Linked DNA regions of Caballeronia sp. LZ062. The protein of the gene in region 2 interacts with the protein of the main gene of each other region in a pairwise test. Links are inferred from orthologs where the notes say so. Each region holds a gene or a part of one and is shown on either strand. Other genes may lie near its edges.

Region 1 (5,647 bases), 450 kb from region 2 along the record:
GCATCGGCGTGGTCGCGTGCGGCTACGCGGACGGCTATCCGCGCATCGCGCCGGAAGGCACGCCGGTCATCGTCGATGGCGTGAGGACGGCGCTTGTCGGCCGCGTTTCGATGGACATGCTCACCGTCGATCTGACACCGTGCCCGAACGCGGGCATCGGCTCGCGCGTCGAATTGTGGGGCGCGAACCTGCCGATCGACGACGTGGCGGCCTCGTGCGGCACCATCGGCTACGAGCTGATGTGCGCGATCGCGCAACGCGTGCCGGTCCGCGCGGAATGAGCGCGGGCGCATCGCGTTATAAGCAATGAATCTCTAAAGGCAATACGTGGCAAAAGCAGCGAAGGCAAAGACGCTTTACATCTGTAGCGAATGCGGCGGACAAGCGCCGAAGTGGACCGGACAGTGCGCGGCATGCGGGGCGTGGAACACGCTCGTGGAATCGGTGGAGCAGGCGCCCTCGGCGCATCGCTTTCAGGCGCTCGCGAAGATTTCGCCGGTGCAGCGCCTCGCCGACATCGAAGCGGCGGACGTGCCGCGCTTCACGACCGGCGTCGGTGAATTCGACCGCGTGCTGGGCGGCGGCCTGGTGCCGGGCGGCGTGGTGCTGATCGGCGGCGATCCGGGCATCGGCAAGTCGACGCTTTTGCTGCAATCGCTCGCCGAAATCGCGCGCGAGCGGCCGTCGCTGTATGTGAGCGGCGAAGAGTCAGGCGCGCAGATCGCACTGCGGGCGCAGCGGCTCGGGCTGCTCGGCGGCACGGCGAGCGCGGCGGCGGACCTCGCGCTGCTCGCCGAAATTCAGCTCGAAAAGATTCAGGCGGCTATCGACGAGCAGCGTCCCGAAGTCGCCGTCATCGATTCGATCCAGACCGTCTATTCCGAAGCGCTGACGTCCGCGCCGGGTTCCGTCGCGCAGGTCCGCGAATGCGCAGCGCAGTTGACGCGCATCGCGAAGCAGACGGGTACGGCCATCATCATGGTCGGCCACGTGACGAAGGAAGGCAGCCTCGCCGGGCCGCGCGTGCTGGAGCATATCGTCGATACGGTGTTGTACTTCGAGGGCGACACCCACTCCTCGTTCCGGCTCGTGCGCGCGTTTAAGAACCGCTTCGGCGCGGTGAACGAACTCGGCGTGTTCGCGATGACCGAGAAGGGTCTGCGCGGAGTCGCGAATCCGTCGGCACTGTTCCTGTCGCAGCACGAGCAGAGCGTCGCGGGGTCGTGTGTGCTCGTGACGCAGGAGGGCTCGCGGCCGCTGCTCGTGGAAGTGCAGGCGCTCGTCGATACTGCGCATGTGCCGAATCCCCGTCGGCTCGCGGTCGGTCTCGAACAGAACCGGCTCGCGTTGCTCCTCGCGGTGCTGCATCGGCACGCAGGCATCGCATGTTTCGATCAGGACGTGTTTCTGAACGCGGTAGGCGGCGTGAAGATCACCGAACCTGCCGCCGATCTCGCTGTGCTGCTCGCGATTCACTCGTCGATGCGCAACAAACCGCTGCCGAAGGGCTTGATTACCTTCGGCGAAGTGGGGCTCGCCGGGGAAATTCGCCCGTCGCCGCGCGGGCAGGATCGCCTGAAAGAAGCGGCCAAGCTCGGCTTCTCCGTCGCGCTGATTCCGAAGGCCAATGCGCCGAAGCAAGCTGTGGACGGTCTCAAGGTGATCGCGGTCGATCGCATCGAAGAAGCGATCGACCGCGTGCGGGATCTCGAATGAACGGATCGGACCCTCGGTAACGGGCCGTAAGAAACTCGCGCGCGGCTGTAACCTAGTGCGGGCGCGGTTTCCCTATCCTTTCGGGACCAAGGACCGGCGGATGAAGCCACTACGCGCCGCCGCGCCGAAGTGACTGGAAGGATCGAGAGGACCACGCTTTGAAACATGTCAAAACAGCCCGGCCCGCGCCTGCGTTTCACCTGCGCGGCTGCCGCGTCTCGGCGCCCTTGCAACAGCCGTTCGGCAGCGGATGCCGGATCGTCGAATGGATCGACGGTGAAGGGCAGATTTCGCGGCGCGTCGTGTCCGCGGATGTGACCGAGGCCGAAGTCGTCGCCACCATCCGCCGTCATGTCACAGGCCGCAAGCACGTTCTCGTCGACGACGAACGGCAGCCGCGCCAGACCTTGCCGCGACGCTAGTCTTCGCGGCCGCGAAAGAGCGGATGCACCGCCGCTTCCGCCGGCGTGAGCACCGGCGCGACGCAGCAATAGAGCGGTTCGAGTCGCGCGATCCATTCGTCGCGTGTGCGCTCGCGAAAGCACGCGGCCACGTGTGCTGCGAGTTCCTTCGCATCCGCGCCGCCGATGGCCTGCCCGAGACTCCAGTGCCGCGCGGCCCAGTCCGGGCGGCCGAGCGCGCCGCATAGCGTCTGCCAGAACTTGAGTTCGAGCGCGCCGACCGCCATGAACTTGTCGTCTTTCGTGCGATACACGTTGTAGCAAGGCACGCCGCCGTTGAGCAGTCCCGCGCCCGCGCGCGTGCTGGCTTCGTCGGAATTGGCGAGCGCGACATGCGCCATCACGTTGTTAGCATGGACGGCGTGCGTCATGGAAACGTCGAGAAAGCGGCCTTCGCCGCCGCGCGCGACGTGCCACAGCGCAGCAAGCATCTCCATGACGGCCGTGAGTGCGCCGCCGAGCAGGTCCGCCAGCTGGAAATTCGGCACGATGGGCGCGCCGTCCGCTTCGGCAAGCTGATCCAGCACGCCTGCATACGCGATGTAGTTGAGATCGTGCCCCGCCTTGTCGGCGAACGCGCTTTTGCTGCCGAAGCCCGTGATCGCGCAATAGACGAGCCTCGGATTCGCTTGCCGCAGCACGTCGTAACCGACGCCGAGCCGCTGCATGACCGATGGCCGGAAGCTCTCGACGAGCACGTCCGCATCGCGCGCGAGGTCGATCAATCTCGCGCGACCGGCTTCGGTCTTCAGATCGAGCGTCATCGACCGCTTGCCGCGATTGACGATCCGATAGAACGCGCTCGGCGCGCCGCTCGCGCGGTCGGCGTCGCTTTGCAGCATCGAGCGGGCGTAGTCGCCTTCGCCCGGCGGTTCGATCTTGAGCACGTCGGCGCCGAGTTCGGCTAGGCGCAGCGTAGCGACCGGACCGGGCAGAAGCCGCGTCAGATCGAGCACGCGAAGACCGGCGAGAGCGGGAGAGGTCGTCAAGTCGTCGGTCTCCGTGGAGGATTACGAGCTCAGTTGTTCGAGTTCCTCGTGCGCCTCGAGCCACTCCAGTTCGAGCGTCTCGAGCCGCGCGTTGACTTCCCCCTGGCGGCGAATCGTGTCGGTCAGCTTCGCCTTCATCGCGGCGTCGTAGCTCGCCGGATCGGCGACGAACGCATCGAGCGTCGATTTCTCTGCATTGAGCGCGTCCATTTCCTTCTCGATCTTCGCGATGCGCGACTGCAGCGGCTTGCGCAAATGCGAGAGCTTCTGCCGCTCCTGCGCTTCCTGCCTGCGCTGCTCCTTCCGGTTGAGCGCGTTGTCCTGCGCGTTGCCGGAGTCCGATGCCGCGCCGTTCGCTTCCTTTGCGGCGGCGCGCGTTTGGGCGGCATGTTGCAGAAGCCAGTCGCGATAATCATCGAGATCGCCGTCGAACGGACTCAGCCGGTGCTTCGCCACCAGCATGAACGTGTCGGTGGTGGCGCGCAGCAGATGGCGGTCGTGCGACACGAGAATGAGCGTGCCCTCGAATTGCGCAAGCGCCATGGTCAGCGCGTGACGCGTTTCGAGATCGAGGTGGTTCGTCGGTTCGTCGAGCAGCAGCAGATTGGGCTTCTGCCAGATGATGAGGGCGAGCGCGAGCCGGGCCTTCTCGCCGCCGGAAAACGGCGCGATTTTCGCGGTGGCCATGTCGCCCGAAAAGTTGAAGCTGCCGAGAAAGTCGCGCAGTTCCTGCTCGCGCGTGTCGGGCGCGAGGCGCGCGAGATGGGCGAGCGCGGAGTCGTCCGGGCGCAGGGTTTCGAGTTGATGCTGCGCGAAATAGCCGATCTGCAAGCCCTTGCCTTGCCGCACGTGACCCGAGAGGGCGTCTAGCGTGCCGGCGAGCGTTTTGATGAGCGTGGACTTGCCCTGACCGTTGGCGCCGAGCAGACCGATGCGCTGCCCGTTCTGGATCGACAGCGTCACGCCTTCGACAATCGGAATCTCGACGCTTTCGTCGCTGCGATAACCGCAGCGCACGTCTTCCATCACCATCATCGGATTCGGCGCGGCATCCGGCGTGCGGAATTCGAACGTGAACGGCGAACTGGCGTGCGCGGGCGCGATCAGTTCCATTTTTTCAAGCGCCTTCACGCGGCTTTGCGCCTGCTTCGCCTTGGTGGCCTTGGCCTTGAAGCGGTTGATGAAGCTCTGCAAATGCTGCACCGTCTTCTGCTGCTTCTCGTAGGCGCTTTGCTGCAACGCGAGCTGTTGCGCGCGCAGCACTTCGAACTGGCTGTAGTTGCCGCCGTAACGCTTGACCTGCCGGTTCTCCAGATGCAGCGTGACGTTGCACACCGCATCGAGAAACTCGCGGTCGTGCGAGATCACGACGAGCGTGCCCGGATAACGGCCGAGCCAGTCTTCCAGCCAGACGATCGCGTCGAGGTCCAGGTGGTTCGTCGGTTCGTCGAGCAGCAGCAGGTCGGACGGACACATCAGCGCCTGCGCGAGGTTCAGACGCATGCGCCAGCCGCCCGAGAAGCTCGCCACCGGCTCGCGCGTCTGTTCGAGCGTGAAGCCGAGCCCGAGCAGCAGCGTTTCCGCGCGGGCGGGCGCGGTGTAGCCGTCGGCATCGGCGAAAGCGGCGTGGGCTTCGGCTTCGGCCGCGCCGTCGTGCGCGGCGGACGCCGCCGCGATCCGCGCTTCGATGGTGCGCAACTGCGTGTCGCCGTCGAGCGTGTAGTCGAGCGCGGTGCGATCCACGGCGGGCGTTTCCTGCGCGACATGCGCGATGCGCGACGACGGCGGCATCGAGAAATCGCCGCCGTCCGCGTGCAACTCGCCGCGCAGCACGGAAAAGAGCGTGGATTTGCCCGCGCCGTTCGCGCCGACGAGACCGGCTTTCTCGCCCGGATTGAGCGTGAAGCTCGTGTCTTCGAAAAGCGGCTTTGTGCCGCGGGACAGGCTGAACTGTTTGAAGCGGATCACGTCGGAGGGCGGCGAAGAGCGCGGACTGAAGGAAACCGCTATTTTAGACCGGGCGCGTATCCCGCAAGGGGTCGTCCGTTCGGCTAATGGCGGCCGAACGCGCAGGGGAGTAGCATCGCCTGACTTTCACTATTTCAACGCGCGGAGCACGGCATGAATTCGACCACCGACAGCATCTACGGCTTCACGGCACAGCGGCTCGACGGCACGACCACGAGTCTCGACGCGTACCGCGCCAAGGTGCTGCTGATCGTGAACACCGCGAGCGAATGCGGTTTCACGCCGCAGTACAGGGGCCTGCAAGAGCTGTACACGCTGTACGCGGGGCGCGGCTTCGAGGTGCTCGGCTTTCCGTGCAACCAGTTCGGCAAGCAGGAGCCGGGCGACGCGGCGCAGATCGGCAGCTTCTGCGAGTCGAACTACGGCGTCACGTTTCCGATGTTCGCGAAGATCGACGTCAACGGGCCGAACGCGCATCCGCTCTTCAAGTATCTGACCGAGAAGGAGCCGGGC
Region 2 (8,767 bases):
CCGACACGATCAGGCGGTCCGCTTCCAGCGTTTGCGCGTTGCCGTGATTGTCCGTGTACGCGATCGACACGCCGTTGCCGGTCGTCTTTACTTCGCCGATCTTCACGCCGAGGTGAATGTCGAGACCCTGCTTCTTAAACTGCTTGGCAGCTTCCTTCGCGAGCGAATCGTCCGCTGCAGCGAGGAATTGCGGCAGCGCCTCGAGCACGGTCACTTCGGCGCCCAGACGCCGCCACACCGAGCCGAGTTCCAGACCGATCACGCCCGCGCCGATCACGGCGAGCTTCTTCGGCACGGAATCGAACGAGAGCGCGCCTTCGTTGTCGGCGATCAGCTTGTTGTCGACCGGAATGCCCGGCAAATGACGCGCCTTCGAGCCCGTCGCGATGATCACGTTCTTCGCCGTGACGGTTTCCGTCTCACCTTCGCCCGACACTTCGATCTGCACGCCGGCGTCCGTCTTGCCGGTGAACTTGCCGTGACCCTTGAGCCACGTGATCTTGTTCTTGCGGAACAGGAACTCGATGCCCTTCGTCATCTTCTCGACGATGCCGTCTTTACGCGCCAGCATCTTCGACACATCGAGCTTCACGTCGGACACGCTGATGCCGTGATCGGCCAGATGCTTCGACGTGTTTTCGAATTCTTCCGAGGACGCGAGCAGCGCCTTCGACGGAATGCAGCCCACGTTCAGGCACGTGCCGCCGAGTTTCAGCGCGCCGGCCGGGTTCTTCCACTTCTCGATACACGCAACCGTCTTGCCGAGTTGCGCTGCGCGAATCGCCGCGATATAGCCGCCCGGGCCCGCGCCGATCACGACGACATCAAATTCCTTGGACATGACTTTCCTTTGGTCTATCTCCGCTCATGCGGAGCTGCCTCGTGCGATGCGCGCGAGCCTATCGCGCGCATCGAGGCGAATTGCTTCTTACAGGTCCAGCAGCAGGCGAGCCGGATCTTCCAGCGCGTCCTTCATGGCGACGAGCGACAGCACGGCTTCGCGGCCGTCGATAATGCGGTGGTCGTACGAGAGCGCGAGGTAGTTCATCGGACGGATCACGATCTGGCCGTTTTCGACCACAGCGCGTTCCTTCGTCGCGTGCACGCCGAGAATGGCGGACTGCGGCGGGTTGATGATCGGCGTCGAGAGCATGGAGCCGAACACGCCGCCATTCGAGATGGAGAACGTGCCGCCCGTCATTTCTTCGATCGACAGCTTGCCGTCGCGCGCCTTCGCGCCGAACTCGGCAATCTTCTTTTCGATGTCGGCGAGGCTCATCTGATCCGCGTTGCGCAGGATCGGCACGACCAGACCGCGCGGCGAACCGACCGCGATACCGATGTCGAAGTAGCCGTGATAGACGATGTCGTTACCGTCGATCGACGCGTTCACGAGCGGGAACTTCTTCAGCGCGTGGACGGCGGCCTTCACGAAGAACGACATGAAGCCGAGCTTCACGCCGTGTTCCTTCTCGAAGCGGTCCTTGTACTTGTTGCGCAGATCCATGACCGGCGCCATGTTGACTTCGTTGAACGTCGTCAGAATGGCGTTGGTTTGCTGCGATTCGAGCAGGCGCTCGGCGATACGCGCGCGCAGACGCGACATCGGCACGCGCTGTTCCGGGCGATCCTTCAGCCACTGATCAGCCGATGCGGGCGCGTTGACTTGCGGCAGCGAAGGCTTCGCGGCCTTCGCGGGCGCAGCGGCCGGAGCCGGTGCCTTCGCGGCAGCGGGTGCGCCGGCTTGCGCGGCGAGCGCGTCGCCCTTCGTGATACGGCCGTCGCGGCCGGTGCCTGACACCTGGTCGGCGGACACGCCCTTCTCGGCCAGAATCTTGGTTGCGGCCGGCGACGTAGCGCCGCCCGTGACCGAACCGCCCGTCGCGGATGCGGTCGCTTGCGCGGACGCCGACGACGACGCCACTGCCGGCTCGGCTTGCGGCGCGGGCTTCACTTCGGCGTCGCCAGCGGCGGCGGCTGCGGGCGCTTCGCCTGCTTTCGCTTCGGTGTCGATCTTCGCGATGATTTCGTCGGCGGTGACGATATCTCCGTCATGCTTGATGACCTGCGCGAGCACGCCAGCCGACGGCGCCGGCACTTCGAGCACGACTTTGTCGGTTTCGATTTCGATCAGGATTTCGTCCTGGGCGACAGCCTCGCCCGGCTTCTTCTTCCATTGCAGCATGGTTGCTTCCGAGACCGACTCGGAAAGCTGGGGAACCTTGACTTCTACGATAGCCATTTCTGTATTGTCCTAATGCGTTCTGTGTGTACGAGCGAGCCGAACGAAGAGACCGGGGAGCGCCGCTCGCCCGGTCTTCGTTCATCCGCGTGTTACTTCGCGATGGTTTGCGCGCCTTTGAGGCGGCCGAACGCGCCTTCCACGAGCGCCTTCTGCTGCTCGTAGTGCTTCGCGTAATAGCCGACCGCGGGCGAGGCTGAAGCGGGACGGCCGCTGTAGGCCAGCTTCATCCCTTCCTTCATGCCTTCACGCAGATGGTGCTCGATGTAGAACCAGGCACCCTGGTTCTGCGGCTCGTCCTGCACCCAGACCACTTCGGTCGCGTTTTCGTACTTCTTGAGTTCCGCGTCGAACTGCTTGTGCGCGAACGGATACAACTGCTCGATACGCACGATGGCGATGTCGTTCGCCTTCGCTTCGCGGCGATGCGCGACGAGGTCGTAGTACACGCGGCCCGAGCAGCAGACCACGCGCTTGACCTTCTTCGCGTCGATGCTTTCGTCCACTTCGCCGATGACCGGCTGGAACGAGCCCTTCGCCAGTTCCGACAGGTCCGACACCGCTTCCTTGTGACGCAGCAGCGACTTCGGCGTGGCGATGATGAGCGGCTTGCGGAACAAGCGGATCATCTGACGGCGCAGCAGATGGAAGATCTGCGCAGGCGTCGTCGGCTGAACCACTTGCATGTTGTGGTCCGCGCACAGTTGCAGGAAACGCTCGATACGCGCCGACGAGTGCTCCGGACCCTGGCCTTCGTAGCCGTGCGGCAGCATCATCGTGAGACCGGAGACGCGGCCCCACTTCACTTCGCCCGACGAGATGAACTGGTCGATCACCACTTGCGCGCCGTTCACGAAGTCGCCGAACTGCGCTTCCCACGCGACGAACGTGTTCGGTTCCGCGGTCGAATAGCCGTACTCGAAGCCGAGCACCGCTTCTTCCGACAGCACGGAGTCGATGACCGTGAACTTCGCCTGGTTGTCCGCGATGTTCTGCAGCGGAATGTACGTGCCGTCGTTCCAGCGTTCGCGGTTCTGATCGTGCAGCACGGCGTGGCGGTGCGTGAACGTGCCACGGCCCGAGTCCTGGCCCGTCAGACGCACCGCGTAGCCGGATGCCACCAGCGACGCGAACGCGAGATGCTCGCCCATACCCCAGTCGAGCTTCGATTCGCCACGGCCCATCGCGCGGCGATCGTTGATCACGCGCTCGACGAGCGGATGCAGCTTGAAGTTCTCCGGAATCGTCGTGATGCGCTCAGCGAGACGCTTCAGTTCGGCGAGCGGCACGGCGGTGTCGGCGGCGTCCGTCCATTTGCGGTTCAGGAACGGCACCCAGTCGACCGCGTATTTGCTCTTGTAGTTCGAGAGCACCGGATCAATGGTGTGATGGCCTTCGTCCATCGCCTGACGGTACGCCTTCACGAAGTTGTCGGCGTCTTCGGCCGTGATCACGCCTTGCTGCACGAGCTTCTCGGCATACAGCGCGCGCGTGCCCGGGTGCTTCGCGATGGTCTTGTACATCAGCGGCTGCGTGACCGCCGGCGTGTCCTGCTCGTTGTGGCCGAGCTTGCGGAAGCAGACGATGTCCACCACCACGTCCTTGTGGAACTTCATGCGGAAGTCGATCGCGAGCTGCGTGGCGAGCACGACCGCTTCGGGATCGTCGCCGTTCACGTGGAGCACCGGCGCCTCGATCATCTTGACGACGTCCGAGCAGTACAGCGTCGAGCGCGAATCGCGCGGGTCCGACGTCGTGAAACCGATTTGGTTGTTGATGACGATATGCAGCGTGCCGTGCGTGCCGTAGCCGCGCGTCTGCGCGAGGTTCAGCGTTTCCATCACGACGCCCTGGCCCGCGAAGGCCGCGTCGCCGTGAATCTGCACCGGCAGGACTTGCAGGCCTTCTTCATCGCCACGGCGATCCATACGCGCCTTCGCCGAACCCTCGACCACCGGGTTGACAATTTCGAGGTGCGACGGGTTGAACGCGAGCGACAGGTGAACCGGGCCGCCTTCGGTCGACACATCCGACGAGAAACCCTTGTGGTACTTCACGTCGCCGGCCGGCAGGTCGTCCACGTGCTTGCCTTCGAATTCGGCGAAGAGGTCAGCCGGCATCTTGCCGAGCGTATTGACCAACACGTTGAGACGGCCGCGGTGCGCCATGCCGATGACGATTTCCTGCACGCCGTTCTTGCCCGCGTGACGCACGACTTCGTCCATCGACGCGATGAAGCTCTCGCCCCCTTCCAGCGAGAAACGCTTCTGGCCGACGTACTTGGTGTGCAGGAAACGCTCGAGGCCTTCGGCGGCCGTCAGGCGGTTCAGGATGTGCTTCTTCTTGTCGTTCGAGAAGTCAGGCGTCGAACGGATCGACTCGAGACGCTCCTTCCACCAGCGCTTCTGCTCGGGATCGCTGATATACATGTACTCGGCGCCGATCGTGCCGCAGTACGTGTCACGCAATGCCTTGACGATCTCGCGCAGCGTCGCGCGCTCGAAACCGAAATACAGGTTCGTGGCGCTGAACGTCTGGTCCATGTCGGCTTCGGTGAAGTCGTAGAACGCAGGCTCGAGTTCGGGAATATGCGGACGCTCGCGGCGCTTGAGCGGATCGAGATTGGCCCATTGCGAGCCGAGGAAGCGATACGCGCCGATGAGGGACTGAACGTAGACTTGTTTTCGCGCGGTGGCGAGGTCTTCGGTTGCGCCTTCGCGGGGGATGAAGCCGTTGGACTTCGCGCGCTGGGCAAACGATTCGACGATCGGGCCGTGAGCCACGTCGTTGTGATTCGTGCCGTCCGACGCAGGCACGTTCTGCAACGCGTCGAAATAGGCTCGCCAGGTCTCGGGCACTGACGCGGGATTATCGAGATATGCCTCGTACAACTCTTCGACGTACGGAGCATTACCGCCGAACAAATAGGAGTTCGACTGGAATTGCTTCATCATTTTTACGCTCACCTTTCTTCGAGTTTCTCGAGGAAGTGCGGGTTACAAAACCTTCCGCGACACGGCCTGACCGTTTAGCGGATTGCGCGAATCAAGTCTGCTTGGAAGGACCTAAAAAGCGACAGCTAATCCGAATAGCATAGCACAGAAGCATTCGTCATATGACCGGACGTCGCACCGTTGCGAAGCCATTCGCCCTTCTGCAACGGGCATGTGCGGGCGTTTCCGGTCGATGCAAGAGCGCGCGCCATGCGTCATTGTCGGCATCGACAGCTATTTCTTTAATGCGCGGGGATGAGCGTCGAAAACAAAAAGCCGCCCGAAGGCGGCTTTTTAACTGCAACGTCGGAGACGACTTACTCCGCCGATTCGCGGCTCGCGCGACGACGCTCATGCTCCTTCAAGTGACGCTTGCGCAGACGGATCGACTGCGGCGTCACCTCGACGAGCTCGTCGTCGTCGATAAATTCGACCGCGTACTCCAGCGAGAGCTGGATCGGCGGCACGAGGCGCACGGCTTCGTCGGTGCCCGAGGCGCGCACGTTGGTCAGCTGCTTGCCCTTGATCGGATTAACGACGAGGTCGTTGTCACGGCTGTGAATGCCGATGATCATGCCTTCATAGAGCGCGTCGCCCGGCGACACGAACATGCGGCCGCGATCCTGCAGCTTCCACAGCGCGTAGGCGACAGCGGCGCCGTCGTCCTGCGAGATCAGCACGCCGTTGCGGCGTTCGCCGACCGAGCCTTCCTTGACGGGCGCATACGAATCGAACGTATGGCTCATCAGGCCCGTGCCGCGCGTGAGAGTCAGAAATTCGCTCTGGAAGCCGATCAGACCGCGCGCCGAAATCTTGTACTCGAGACGCGTGCGGCCGCGGCCGTCCGAGGCCATGTCGAGCATTTCGCCCTTGCGGCGGCCAAGCTCTTCCATCACGCCGCCCTGATGCTGGTCTTCGATATCGACCGTCAGGTTTTCATACGGCTCGCACTTCACGCCGTCGATTTCCTGCAGCACGACGCGCGGACGCGAGACCGCCAGCTCGTAGCCTTCACGGCGCATGTTCTCGACGAGGATCGTCAGGTGCAGTTCGCCGCGGCCCGAGACTTCGAACGTGGTTTCGTCCCCGGTGTCCTTCACGCGCAGCGCGACGTTGTGGTTCAGTTCCTTCGTAAGACGGTCGCGAATCTGGCGGCTCGTCACGAACTTGCCTTCCTTGCCCGCGAGCGGCGACGAGTTCACGAGGAAGTTCATCGTGAGCGTCGGCTCGTCGACGGTGATCATCGGCAGCGCCTCGGGATTCTCCGGCGAGCAGATCGTCACGCCGATGCCGATTTCCTCGATACCGTTGATCAGCACGATATCGCCGGCCTGCGCTTCCTCGACTTGCACACGCTCGAGACCGTGGAACGACAGCACCTGATTGATCTTGCGATTGAGGATCGCGCCGTCCGGACCCGAGCGCACCGCGACCTGCATACCGGGACGAATGCGCCCGCGTGCGATGCGGCCCACGCCGATACGGCCGACGTACGTGTTGTAGTCGAGCGAGGTGATTTGCAGTTGCAGCGGGCCGTCCGGATCGGCCGGGCGCACCGGCACGTGTTCCAGAATGGCTTCGAAGAGCGGCCGCATGGTGCCTTCGCGGGTTTCCGGATCGAGGCTCGCGTAGCCGTTCAGGCCCGACGCGTAGACGATCGGGAAGTCCAGTTGCTCTTCGGTAGCGCCGAGCTTGTCGAACAGATCGAAGGTCTGGTTGATCACCCAGTCGATGCGCGCGCCCGGACGGTCCACCTTGTTGATGACGACGATGGGCTTGAGACCGAGCGCCAGCGCCTTCTTCGTGACGAAGCGCGTTTGCGGCATCGGGCCTTCGACGGCATCGACGAGCAGCAGCACGGAATCGACCATCGACAGCACGCGCTCGACTTCACCGCCGAAGTCGGCGTGTCCCGGCGTATCGACGATGTTGATATGCGTGCCTTCGTATTCGACCGCGCAGTTCTTCGCGAGAATCGTGATGCCGCGTTCCTTTTCGATGTCGTTCGAGTCCATGACGCGCTCGGCGACCTGTTGATTTTCCCGGAACGTGCCCGACTGACGGAGCAACTGGTCGACGAGCGTGGTCTTGCCGTGGTCGACGTGGGCAATGATGGCGATATTGCGGAGGGCGCGAGTCATAAGAGGTATCTTGGTTGTGCGCCGTCGGAGCGAGGGCCGCCAAGCAGGAACGCTCAATGGCTGATGGCTCGGCAGACCCTCGGGTAAGCGTCACGAAGTCGCATCAAGCAGGTGCTTGGCGTGACGATCTGAAATGACTCTTCGGGCCCGGCGCGGTGAGAACCGAAAATTATAGCACGCGCACGTGTCAGCATCGAAGCTGCCCAAAAGCTGCCCATGCGTCCGGCCTTCGCGCACGGATTGTTAAGCAGTCTCCGAAAAGACTGTTGCAGCGGCCGATTCACGCCCCTATAATCCTGCCTAGTCAACTATTGCACTCGCACAAACTTTTCTCATGAGCGACGCTCCCAAACCCACGGCGATCGACAACTACGTGTTGAGCGAAAGCGTCGGCTATTTGCTGAGCCGCGTGCGGTCGACGCTGTGGAACATGGTGACGCAGCACACCACGTCCGAGCTCGGCATCACGAGCACGCAGGCGAGCATCGTCTTCATGCTGGCTGTCGGCAAGTGCCTGACGGCGGCGGATATTGCGCGGGAATACGGCATCGACGCGAGCGCGGTGACCCGCCTGATCGACCGGCTGGAGAAGCGCGGGCTCCTGTCGCGCGTGCGCAGCGAAGAAGACCGGCGCGTGGTGCGCCTCGCGCTCACGGCCGACGGCCGCGCGATGGCGGAAAAGGTGCCCGCCATCTTCACGCGCGTTCTCGATGCGTTGCTCGCGGGCTTCACACCGGAGGAAGTCGGCTTCCTGAAGAGCATGCTCAGGCGCATTCTCGCCAATACGTGCGATCCTGCGGCCTGCCCGGCGGGAAGCGGTGATAAGCCTGCCAGTTCATTGCGCTGACAAGCAATCGACCCCGGCATTGCGTACTCACCACCGAAAAATTGGTTGCAACGTCCATCTTTAACACTCATCTCAAGAGACGAGCGATGAAACACCTTTCCTTGTCCGCGTGCAGGCCGAACAGCGCCCTGCGCGGCGCGAAAAGCGCCGTTGCGGCTGCCGTGGCCGCGCTCGCGGTCGCGGGCTGCGCGAACTACGCGGGCATTTCGAGCGACAAGCAGATCACCACGCCCGACGCCTTGCAGTCGACGCAAAGCGTGCCGGGGCAAGGCGGCCAGTGGCCGAGCCTCGACTGGGCGAAGCAGTTCGGCGATCCGCAGTTGCCGCAGCTGATCGACGAAGCCGTCGCGGACAACCCGAGCATCGCGCAGGCGCAGGCGCGCATCGCGAAGGCGTCGTCGTACATCGAAAGCTCGCGCTCGGCGCTCTATCCGCACGTGAACGGCTCGTATTCGTGGACGCGCGAGCTGTATTCGGGCAACGCGCTCTTTCCGCCGCCCTACGGCGGCACGTGGTTCAGCGAGAACAACGTGCTCGCCAGCGC

What was found. Proteins that work in one complex are often made in the same cells at the same time.
Region 1: the proteins of P9239_RS10330 (region 2) and P9239_RS12435 interact in binary tests that used the Escherichia coli proteins (3 or more experiments, as listed by UniProt). The link is inferred for Caballeronia sp. LZ062 from one-to-one orthologs.

The regions. Positions count from the first base shown.
Region 1 is NZ_JARTWB010000002.1:1,357,201-1,362,847, reverse strand. The notes cover bases 2,662-5,647. They hold P9239_RS12435 (ATP-binding cassette domain-containing protein), read right to left. Parts: upstream 5,135-5,647; coding sequence 3,188-5,134; downstream 2,662-3,187. Other genes in these bases: P9239_RS12430 (glutathione peroxidase), read left to right, coding at 5,288-5,647; P9239_RS12440 (CaiB/BaiF CoA-transferase family protein), read right to left, coding at 2,662-3,166. Also shown: alr (alanine racemase), read left to right, coding at 1-281; DNA repair protein RadA, read left to right, coding at 328-1,716; P9239_RS12445 (DUF2866 domain-containing protein), read left to right, coding at 1,875-2,138; more of P9239_RS12440, read right to left, coding at 2,135-2,661. UniProt on the Escherichia coli protein: Genetic data indicate it may be involved in ribosome assembly or function.
Region 2 is NZ_JARTWB010000002.1:906,033-914,799, reverse strand. Bases 2,135-5,578 are described here. They hold P9239_RS10330 (2-oxoglutarate dehydrogenase E1 component), read right to left. Parts: upstream 5,197-5,578; coding sequence 2,335-5,196; downstream 2,135-2,334. Other genes in these bases: typA (translational GTPase TypA), read right to left, coding at 5,553-5,578; odhB (2-oxoglutarate dehydrogenase complex dihydrolipoyllysine-residue succinyltransferase), read right to left, coding at 2,135-2,242. Outside these bases: lpdA (dihydrolipoyl dehydrogenase), read right to left, coding at 1-841; more of odhB, read right to left, coding at 929-2,134; more of typA, read right to left, coding at 5,579-7,376; P9239_RS10320 (MarR family transcriptional regulator), read left to right, coding at 7,711-8,223; P9239_RS10315 (efflux transporter outer membrane subunit), read left to right, coding at 8,310-8,767. UniProt on the Escherichia coli protein: E1 component of the 2-oxoglutarate dehydrogenase (OGDH) complex which catalyzes the decarboxylation of 2-oxoglutarate, the first step in the conversion of 2-oxoglutarate to succinyl-CoA and CO(2).